DNA from 3 places in the Azotosporobacter soli genome. Region 2 is predicted to be linked to each of the others. Evidence: riboswitches for the same ligand, from Rfam matches in the RefSeq annotation. Region 2 holds a riboswitch; each other region holds the start of a gene.
What was found. Region 2 has a riboswitch for glycine ahead of QTL79_RS09765 (ABC transporter substrate-binding protein). Riboswitches for the same ligand answer to the same signal wherever they lie in the genome.
Positions count from the first base shown of each region.

Region 1 (3,263 bases), on a different contig from region 2:
GTGCCGGAGAGCGGCGCATAAATGTCCGACACCGCTTTCACCGATTCCACGACGGAAAACCCGGCGCCGCTCTTCACTGCGGCATTGACGGACGGGACTTCCACAAACACCACGTCACCCAGCTGGGATTGTGCAAAATCGGTGATTCCGACCGTCGCCCGGTTCCCTTCGATTTTTACCCACTCATGATCCTTGGAGTACTTCAATTCCTGCAAAATGTTCATCGTTATTTCCCCTCTCTTTTATAAAATGGTTTGCCGATCACCGTTGCCGCGACCGCCTTGCCGCGAATTTCCACCGCAAAATTTTCGCCGATCTTGCCATGCTCGGCTTCGACCAACGCCAAACCGATATTTTTTTCCAGCGTCGGCGCGTAGGAACCGGTCGTGACGCTGCCGATCCTGCGCCCGTCTTTTACGACCGGATATTCGGCGCGGGCAATGCCTCTTTCATTTAAAACGAAGCCGACCACCTTGCGCTTCACACCATCCGCTTTTTGCTGCGCCAGTACCGCGCGTCCATTGAAATCGCCTTTTTCCAGATTGACGAAACGGGGCAGCCCCGCTTCGAGCGGCGTGATTTCCGCCGACAGTTCATGTCCATAAAGCGGCAGTGCAGCCTCGAAGCGAAGCGTATCGCGGCAGCCAAGCCCCGTCGGCTGCAAGCCGTGTTCCCGTCCGGCTGCCATCAGCGCTTCCCAGAGCGGCGCCGCATCGGCCGGACGGCAGTAGATCTCGAAGCCGTCTTCGCCGGTGTAGCCGGTGCGCGAAAGCATCACTTCCTTACCGGCCACGATAACTTTAGGATAGAACCAATAGTAACCCAGCTTGTCGAGCGGCGCGTCGGTCAAGAGACGCAGGATCGTTTCGGCGTTCGGCCCTTGCAGCGCCAGTTCGGCGGTCTGATCCGAGAGATTGGTCAAGGCGACGTCAAAGCCGACGCTGTTCTCGCGCATCCAGGTCCAGTCCTTGTCAATATTCGCCGCATTGATCACCAGTAGATAATCATCCTGCGCATAACGATAAATCAAGAGATCGTCGACTGTTCCGCCATTCAGATAGCACATCGGCGTGTATTGGACCTGATGATCGGCCAACTTGCTCACGTCGTTCGTCACCAAACGCTGCAAATACGCGAGCGCCTGCGGACCTTTGACCGACACCTCGCCCATGTGCGAAACGTCAAACAAACCGGCCTGACGACGCACCGCATGGTGTTCCTCGATAATTCCCGCATACTGGACCGGAAGCTGCCAACCGCCGAATTCGACGATCTTGCCGCCGTATTTGTTGTGCGTGTCATAAAGCGGCGTTTTTTTTCCTGTTGTCACTATGCATTCCCTCCTTATATTTAGATAAAAAAAGAGACAAAGAAGAACACTGTCTTCTTTGTCTCTGTCTCTTGTACCTGAGAGCGTGACCTCAAGTGAGGCTTCCCCATCGGTGACGCCGAGCGGCGTTCTCTCCAGAGTCCGGTCCGGTCATAGTGCTTTTGCCTGAGAGTTTCAACAAAGTCTTACTCCTCCGGCGCCGCCTTGGCGATCTCTCCCACAACCATCATTCCGCATTCGTATGAATTTTTAATATCTTCTGTTAACATTTTACTAACAGCGTCCTCACTCTGTCAATGCTTCCCTTCGTTATATTTTACCAATCATTTTCAATATTTGGATTATACGCGGCAGGAGTTGTCTTTTTCATGTTGAACAATTTCAATAGATCGCGATTATTTGATGAAAGGGGTCTTGTGCATTATGAAAGGAAATCCTAAACTGATTGAGGCCTTAAATGCCCTGCTGGCTGATGAACTGAGCGCCATCAACCAGTATATCGTTCATTCCGAAATGTGCGCCAACTGGGGTTATGAAAAACTTCACAGCACCTTCGAACGGCGCGCCATCGAGGAAATGAAGCATGCGGAAATCCTCATCGCCCGCATCCTCTTCCTGGAAGGACTGCCGGTCGTCTCCAAACTGAATCCGATCCACATCGGCAGCGACGTGACGAAGCAGCTGGAAAAAGACCACGCTGCCGAAGAAGGCGCGATTGCCGCCTACAATGCGGCCATTCGTCTGGCTGGCGACGTCAACGATTTCGCGACGCGCGAAATTCTCGAGCACATTTTGAGCGATGAAGACCGTCACATCGACGGCATCGAAGAACTGCAAGACCAGATCGGCCATATGACGCTGCCGATTTTCCTGACGACGCAGGTCGCCAAATAAGCAAAAGAATAGAAAGACAGGGCATCTCAAGCATCCTTGAAACGCCCTGTCTTTTTCATTTCGCCGCTTCGGCTTATTTGCGCGAAGTCCGCACGCACACTTCCTGGCCGCAACCGGAACATTTTCCGTTGCCGCTGCCGTCCATGCGAACCACATGACCGCATACTGCATGTATCAACATATTGATTTCCTCCTTTTTTCTTTTCTTTGACGTCCGGCTTCCGTTGCCGTTCATCCCCGTTTCTGATTTTCACCCATCTCGCAGCCGCCAGCATGGCTCGGCTTATAAAAAACGAAAGAAGTCCTTACTCGGCTCCCTCCGATTTGACGCAAATTTGAACCCTTTACACACGAAGGACCTTGGTTGAGTCTAAATGGATCGCGCTCTCTGCAAGACCATCTCTTTCTTTTTGCAAAAGAGATCTCTTCTTGTACGGAAAACAAAAAAGAAGCCCTTGGTGTCAGGCTTCTCTAAAAAACAGTTCAAATATGATTTTCATCATTCTTTGTCAGTAGTCAGTCTTTACTCGAGCACATGGTTTATTATAGTCGGATTACCTCATATTGTCAATACTTTTCTATTTCTTTACCAAGAAAAGCTCTTTTGGCCACTTCGCCAATCGCATAGGTCGCCAACGCATCGAGCGTGCCGCCGACAAGTGCGCCGACAAGAGGTACGCCACGCCCCAAACCGGCAATGCCTTTTTCGCTGAACTTGCGCAGCAGCACGGCGCCGATTTTTTGCTGTGTCCGCTCTAAAAGCTGCGTCGACAGTTTGGCCAGCATCCTGCGCGAGATATGCTGTCCCAGCTTAACGCTGAGTTCTTTCAACAGCTCGGTCGCCGCACTGCCGCACAGGCAGAGAAAGACCAGCGTCTTGACCTTGTCGTCGCGCACGTCATGCCCGCCCAGGCAGGCGATCGCGGTGATCATTCGGATTTGCATATAAAGGACACTCGACAGATTGGCCGGCACTGCGACCGGCAGCGTCAGTACGCCGCCCAAACCGGTCAGAAAACCCACGCTGGCGCACTTTGCA
Region 1 is NZ_JAUAOA010000001.1:398,984-402,246, forward strand. It holds gene gcvH (glycine cleavage system protein GcvH) at 1-224, opposite strand, end outside; gene gcvT (glycine cleavage system aminomethyltransferase GcvT) at 227-1,330, opposite strand; glycine riboswitch at 1,474-1,560, opposite strand; gene bfr (bacterioferritin) at 1,754-2,224, shown strand; gene QTL79_RS01805 (EcsC family protein) at 2,792-3,263, opposite strand, start outside.
Region 1: another riboswitch for glycine. It lies ahead of gcvT (glycine cleavage system aminomethyltransferase GcvT); the one in region 2 lies ahead of QTL79_RS09765 (ABC transporter substrate-binding protein).

Region 2 (3,263 bases):
AGCCCGATACGGAGGTGAAGAGTTTGCGCTGGTAATGCCGGATACAGATTTGGCGGGCGCAGTTGTCGTGGCGGAAAACATTCGAACAGGCGTGGCGGCGAAGTGCTTCGAAAATCAAAAGGTACCAGGGGGAATCGTTACGATGAGTCTGGGCGTAAGTTCGCTTGTTCCGTGCCAAAATTTATCACCGCTATCGCTGATTGCGCTGGCAGATGAAGCATTGTATAGCGCAAAACAGCAGGGCAGAAACAGGGTTGTGAGAGCATGCGAGCGCTAAGCGGAAAATAGAAAGAACTCCGGCACTGCCGGAGTTCTTTTGCGGTTATGGTTTTACCGTCGCTTTATAAACTTGCTTGCCGTCTTTCATTTCGATGATCACGGCGTTTTTCACCGCGTCATGCGTCGCATTCAGACTGGTCGAACCGGTTACGGTCGGGATGTCTTTCGTTGCTGCCAAGGCAAGGCGGATTTTATCGGGATCGGTGCTGTCTGCACGTTTAATCGCATCAATCAACACATTAGCCGCATCATAGCTGAGCACGGCCATTGCGTCAGGCGCCTGGCCATATTCTTTTTTGTACATTTCAACGAAAGATTTGGAAGCTTCGCTGCTGTCATCCGGCGAATAGTGATTGGTGAAAAAAGTATTATTCAGAGCCGCTGCAGTGCCCATTTCGGTCAATTTCGGCGAATCCCAGCCGTCACCGCCGACGATCGGCTGCATGAGACCCATTTCACGCGCTTGCTTGACGATTTTGCCGACCTCTTCATAATAGCCCGGTACGTAGATGACCTGCACATCCATTGTCTTGAGTTTGGTCAAAATGGTCTTGAAATCCTGATCTTTTTGCAGATAGGATTCTTCGGCAACGACGCTGCCGCCGCCTTTTGTGAGTGCGTCTTTAAAGAAGGAGGCCAAGCCTTTACTGTAATCGCTGCTGCTGTCTACCAGGATCGCGGCCTTTTTTAACTTCAGACTGTCAAGCACGAAATTGGCGCCAACGGTTCCCTGGAACGGATCGATAAAGCAGATGCGAAAGGTATAATCTTTTACCTTGCCGCTTTGCTCATCTACCGTTACTTTTGGATTGGTTGCGCCGACCGCCAAAAACGGCAGTTTATTCGCTTCAGCGACGCTGGAAGATGCAATTGCGTTGGAACTGGAGAAGATGCCGGTCACGGCGACGACTCTGTCCTGCGAAGCCAGTTTTGTCATCGCATTGGCGGATTCCGACGGCTCGCTTTTGTTGTCCGCATAAATGGCCTGGATCTTCTTGCCCAATACGCCGCCTTTTGCGTTGGCTTCCTTAATGGCCAGCTTTGCGCCGTTCGCTGCCGACGTGCCCATTGTCGCATTGCCGCCTGTCATTTCGTTGAGGACGCCGATGCGGATGTCATTCGAGCCGACGGCGCCGCAGCCGCTCAAAAATGCGCTTAATGCCAGGATTAGCGTTAGGATAAGTGCGTTTGTTTTTTTCATTGTTCTCGCTCCTTTTCTTTTTCCGTTTTTGACGGCTAGACTGGCCCAAGCGAAAAAAGAAAAAGGTCAAATCATCGATTTGACCCTGAAGAAGACAACTAAAGTTTTACTGCAAATTAAATCTGCAGTAAATCAGCGTCTCTGTCCTTTTGCCTGAGAGATTCATCGGAAAGTATCCGATTTGCACCTTCGGCGCCCTGCTAACAGGGGCTCTCCAGAGTTCCGTCCATTTGCGGTCTACAGCTTGCCTAAAGAAAGAAGACAAAAACAGTTTCCGCAAACTTCACACGGTGACGATATTATTTTTTTAATACGTTTGTACTGATTATAGCGACGTAAAGTGTTGCTTGTCAAGCATGAAAATAAAAAAGCTGTCTCGGCGGTCGAATTTCGTATCGCCTGAGACAGCTTCCTTACTTTAAGTAGATCCGGTTAGGGGCGAGGATAATGTACATGCAGCAATTCGTGCACTTTATCCTTCAATACATTTTTGTAAATGGCATCGAGTGTCGGATTAGCTTCTGCGTGCTTGATATTGCTCATCCGGTCGGCATCATACAAGCCTTTGCTGCGACTTTTCTTACCAGTGCTGCTGGTTACCGGCTGTCCGGCACCGCAGACGCAGCCGCCGGGGCAGGCCATGACCTCGACGAAGTCATATTGTTTTTCGCCGCTTTCGATTTGTTTGATCAGGTCGTCGGCGTTTTTCAGACCGCTGACGACGGCAATGTTGACCTGACGTCCTTCGTGCTCAATGCTGGCTTCTTTGACGCCGTTCATGCCTCGAACACCGGTAAAGGCGATCTTGCGCAGGCCTGCGATGGTCTTGTCGTCAGAGACGCGGCGGATGACCGCTTCGGTTACGCCGCCGGTCACGCCGAAGATGACGCCTGCGCCGCTGACCGTACCAAAGGGCATGTCGAGCGCTTCGGGTTCAATCTCGGAAAACACGAGTCCGGCCTCTTTGATCATTTTAATCAGACCGTTCGAGGTGATGACATAGTCGACGTACGGCACACCGTCTGCTTTAAATTCATCACGCGTCGCTTCATGTTTCTTTGCGGTACAGGGCATGACGGCGACGACGATGACACGTTGTTTGGAATCTTTGTACTGTTCTTTGAGGACCGAGCCGAACATCTGCATCGGCGAGCGACAGCTGGAAATGTTGTCGAGCAGGTGCGGGTGGTTGTATTCTACATAGCGAACCCAAGCCGGACAGCAGGACGTAAAGAGCGGCAATTTTCCATCCGTAGTAAGTCGCGTCATAAACTCTTTGGTTTCTTCGAGTACGGTAAGATCAGCGCCGGTAGAAGTATCGAAGACGCCGTCAAAACCGATGCGACGCAGTGATGCTACGATTCGACCCATTACATCTTCGCCTTCATTCAACCCGAACTCACTGCCGATGGCAACGCGGACGGCGGGCGCGATTTGTACTAAAACCTTGGTGTTTTCATCGCTTAGCTCTTTCCACAGATCAAGCGTATCGCTCTTGACGACGATCGCGCCTGTCGGACAGACGACTGCGCACTGGCCACAGCCAACGCAATTCGTTTCGCCGATCGGTTCATCAAAGGCAGGGCTGACGCGCATGTTGGAGCCGCGAAACGCAAAGTCGATTGCGCCGACATTTTGCACTTCGTCGCAGACCCGCACGCAGTCGCCGCACAGGATGCACTTGTTTTTGTCGCGTGTAATGCAGGGAGAAGAGTCGTCGATATCGGGATCGCCGGAGGTATTGTCAAAACGCACTCGTTTAATGCCGAAGCGTTGCGCCAGT
Region 2 is NZ_JAUAOA010000008.1:127,001-130,263, forward strand. It holds gene QTL79_RS09760 (sensor domain-containing diguanylate cyclase) at 1-277, shown strand, start outside; gene QTL79_RS09765 (ABC transporter substrate-binding protein) at 323-1,480, opposite strand; glycine riboswitch at 1,612-1,708, opposite strand; gene QTL79_RS09770 ([FeFe] hydrogenase, group A) at 1,913-3,263, opposite strand, start outside.

Region 3 (3,263 bases), on a different contig from region 2:
ACGCTCGCTGCCCGAACTGCCACAAGAAGATGGAAATGCGCGGCGAAGGCGACGCCCGTCTGTTTGTCTGCGGCTGCGGTCATCGGGAAAAATTGTCGTCGTTCAACGAACGGCGCGAAAAAGAGACGTCGAAGGTTTCGAAGAGCGATGTGAATCAATATTTGCGCAATCAGAGCAAGGCGAAAGAAGAGCCGCTGAATTCGGCGCTGGCCGATGCGCTGGCGAAACTTAAACTGAAATAAAGCGGGCAGAAAGCAGGTTAGCATGGAGAAACGAGAAAATCCGATCCTGACGCACAGCAATGTTCTTTTTTATCCGTTCGCGCCGCGGCGGGAGGAAATTCTGATTGCGGACATCGCGCATGCGCTGTCGCATATCTGCCGTGCGAACGGACATTTTGACACTTTTTACAGCGTTGCGCAGCATTCGCTGAACTGCCGGAAGGAAGCCGAAGCGCGCCAACTGCCGAAGCGCGTGCAGCGGGCCTGTCTGCTGCACGACGGCAGTGAAGCATATTTGTCCGACGTTACCCGGCCGGTCAAAATTTATCTGCCGGAATATCGCGATATCGAAGGGCGACTGCAGCAGTTGATCTATGAACGTTTTGATTTGGGCGATTTGACGGAAGAGGAATTGGCCCATGTTGACGCGATTGACAATACGCTGCTGTATTATGAATTTGACAAGCTGCATCAGCAGGGCTTGAATGGATACGTTACGCCGCTTCAGTCCGAACCGGATGTCAGGGAGAGAAAGATGAGCGAAGTGAAGGCGGAGTTTCTCCACTACTTTCAGCGTTTGGTGGACAGCGGAAAGTAGTGCGAATGAATAAGAAAAACCGGCAAATGAATGCCGGTTTTTCTTATTCATCAGGCTTGTTTATTTGTGCGTGAAGGCACGTCCGCAATCGGGACAGCTTTCTTTAACGTCAAGGCTTGTCGTGCGTTTAGCGAGGCTGCGCTGGTAAGCGCCGCAACAGCCGAAAAAGAAGAAGGCGCCGGCGATCAGCTGACGAATGCTGTCGGTGGCGGCAGCGCTCATCTGTAAGAGGTGCGTGCAAATGAATGCGGCAATCGTCTGCCAAATGCCGATCAGCAGCAAGATGCCGAAAAAAGCGCGCCAGGGAAGGCGACGTGCGGTCGGAAATTCCATGCTGAGTCCGGTAAGCGTCGCATGAAGGGAAAAGCCGCCGGAAGAGGATTCGCCAGTTTCGCTTGTTTCACGCCGACAAGTAGGACAACGTTTGGTCATGCCGTGCACCTCCTAAATTGACTGGGTAGTCCGATCGGAATAAAAAGATACTGTAGCTATCAGAATACAGCAAAGCGATGCTTTTCGTCAATGGCAATAAGGCTTAAAAATGGAAAAACGGTTGCGCTTTTTCCGACGCTGTTGTATAATCGATCATTATCGGTTAGTGTCCAGTACACAACTACATATGGCCGGATGATGTTTGCGGAAGAGCAGCCATGGCGTAGGCCGTTGGCTCACCGAAGGAGTAACACTCTCAGGTACCTGCCTTGCAGGTGGAACCGTAAACGGACGGGACTCTGGAGAGACCCTGAACAAGGGCGCCGAAGGGGCAAGGCGGCAGAAATGCTGCTCAATCTCTCAGGCAAAAGGACAGAGCACAAGAAGCACCAGAAATTGGTGTCGAGAAACGGGAAAAGACGCTGCGGCAACGCAGGGTCTGTGTTTTCGCAAAGCATGGCGTACATGCCGGATTGAAATACCCTTTTCGAAGTGTCCTCCGGAGTCAAATCAGCAATGATTTGACTCCTTTTGTTTCATTACTCTGCAGAGACAAAAGTTGTAAGAACAGCCCCAGCTGGAGGGGCAGATGAAGGAGTGAAGCAAAATGGAAAAAGAATCGCAAGCGGACAAACTGTTAAAAAGGGAACTGGGCCTGATTCCCGCAATGGCGTTGGTCGTGGGGATGGTGATCGGTTCCGGAATTTTCATGAAACCGGGCAAGGTGCTGCTGGCGGCCGGGGATTCGACGTTGGGACTGGCAGCCTGGGTGATCGGCGGCATCATCACGGTCACGGCCGGACTGACGATCGCCGAACTTGGTGCGCAGATTCCGCGCACCGGCGGCATGTATGCTTATTTGGACGAGGTGTACGGGAAATTCTGGGCTTATCTGTTCGGCTGGGTACAGACGTTGATTTATGGACCGGCGACAATCGGCGCATTGGGGCTTTATTTCTCAGCCTTGCTGATTCCCTTTTTAAATATTCCGACCAGTTATAAGATGCCGCTGGCTATCTTGGCGGTGGCGTTCATTTCCGGTATAAACTGCCTCGGCGCGCGCTGCGGCGGGATGATCCAGTCGGTTGCGACAATTGCAAAATTGATTCCGATTGCCTGCATTGCCGTCTTCGGACTGTGGCAGGGCAATGGACAAATTCTTAACATGAGCAGCGGCGTGAGCGAATCGGCCGGCATGGGCGCGGCGATATTGGCGACGCTATGGGCGTATGACGGTTGGATCGCGGCCGGATTTGTCGCCGGTGAGATGAAGAATCCGGCGAAGTTATTGCCGCGCGCGATCATCTTGGGCCTCGGCATTGTCATCGTGGCGTATCTTTCGGTGAACGTTGCGGTGCTGCATGTGCTGCCGGCCGCAGAAATTGCGGCGCTCGGACCGCTCGCCAGCGGCGCTGCCGCCGGAATTCTTTTCGGTGATATCGGCGGCAAGCTGATTAGCATCGGCATTTTGGTTTCGATTTTCGGTGCGTTGAACGGTTATATCATGACAAATGCGCGTGTGCCGTATGCAATGGCGGTGGCAGGGCAGCTGCCGGGTTCGCGTTTTTTAGCGAAGGTGCATAAGGAATATGGCACACCGGTCGGAGCGACCTTGTTTCAGGTCTGCATGGCGGTGCTGTTGATGACGCTGGGCGATCCCGATCGCCTGACCGACATCGCAATGTTCATGATCCAGATTTTTTATCTGCTTGCGTTTGTCGCGGTCTTCCTGTTGAGAAAACGCCAGCCTGCGGCCGAACGGCCGTATAAGGTTCCTCTCTATCCGGTTGTTCCGGCGGTTGCGATCCTCGGCGGTCTCTATATCATCGGCAGTACGCTGCTGAATAATCCGCAGGACACGCTCTATGCATTGTCGCTGACGCTTCTCGGCGTACCGGTCTACTGGCTGATGCTGCGCCAAAAGAAAGGCGCCTGCGGCGCAAAAAAGTCGGCGTAAGAAAAGCAAAAGGGAGTCTTCGTCAGCCAAATTGGCTTTGCGAAGACTCCCTTTC
Region 3 is NZ_JAUAOA010000003.1:280,971-284,233, reverse strand. It holds gene QTL79_RS05140 (DNA topoisomerase III) at 1-242, shown strand, start outside; gene QTL79_RS05135 (hypothetical protein) at 265-819, shown strand; gene QTL79_RS05130 (hypothetical protein) at 880-1,251, opposite strand; glycine riboswitch at 1,541-1,637, shown strand; gene QTL79_RS05125 (APC family permease) at 1,859-3,208, shown strand.
Region 3: another riboswitch for glycine. It lies ahead of QTL79_RS05125 (APC family permease); the one in region 2 lies ahead of QTL79_RS09765 (ABC transporter substrate-binding protein).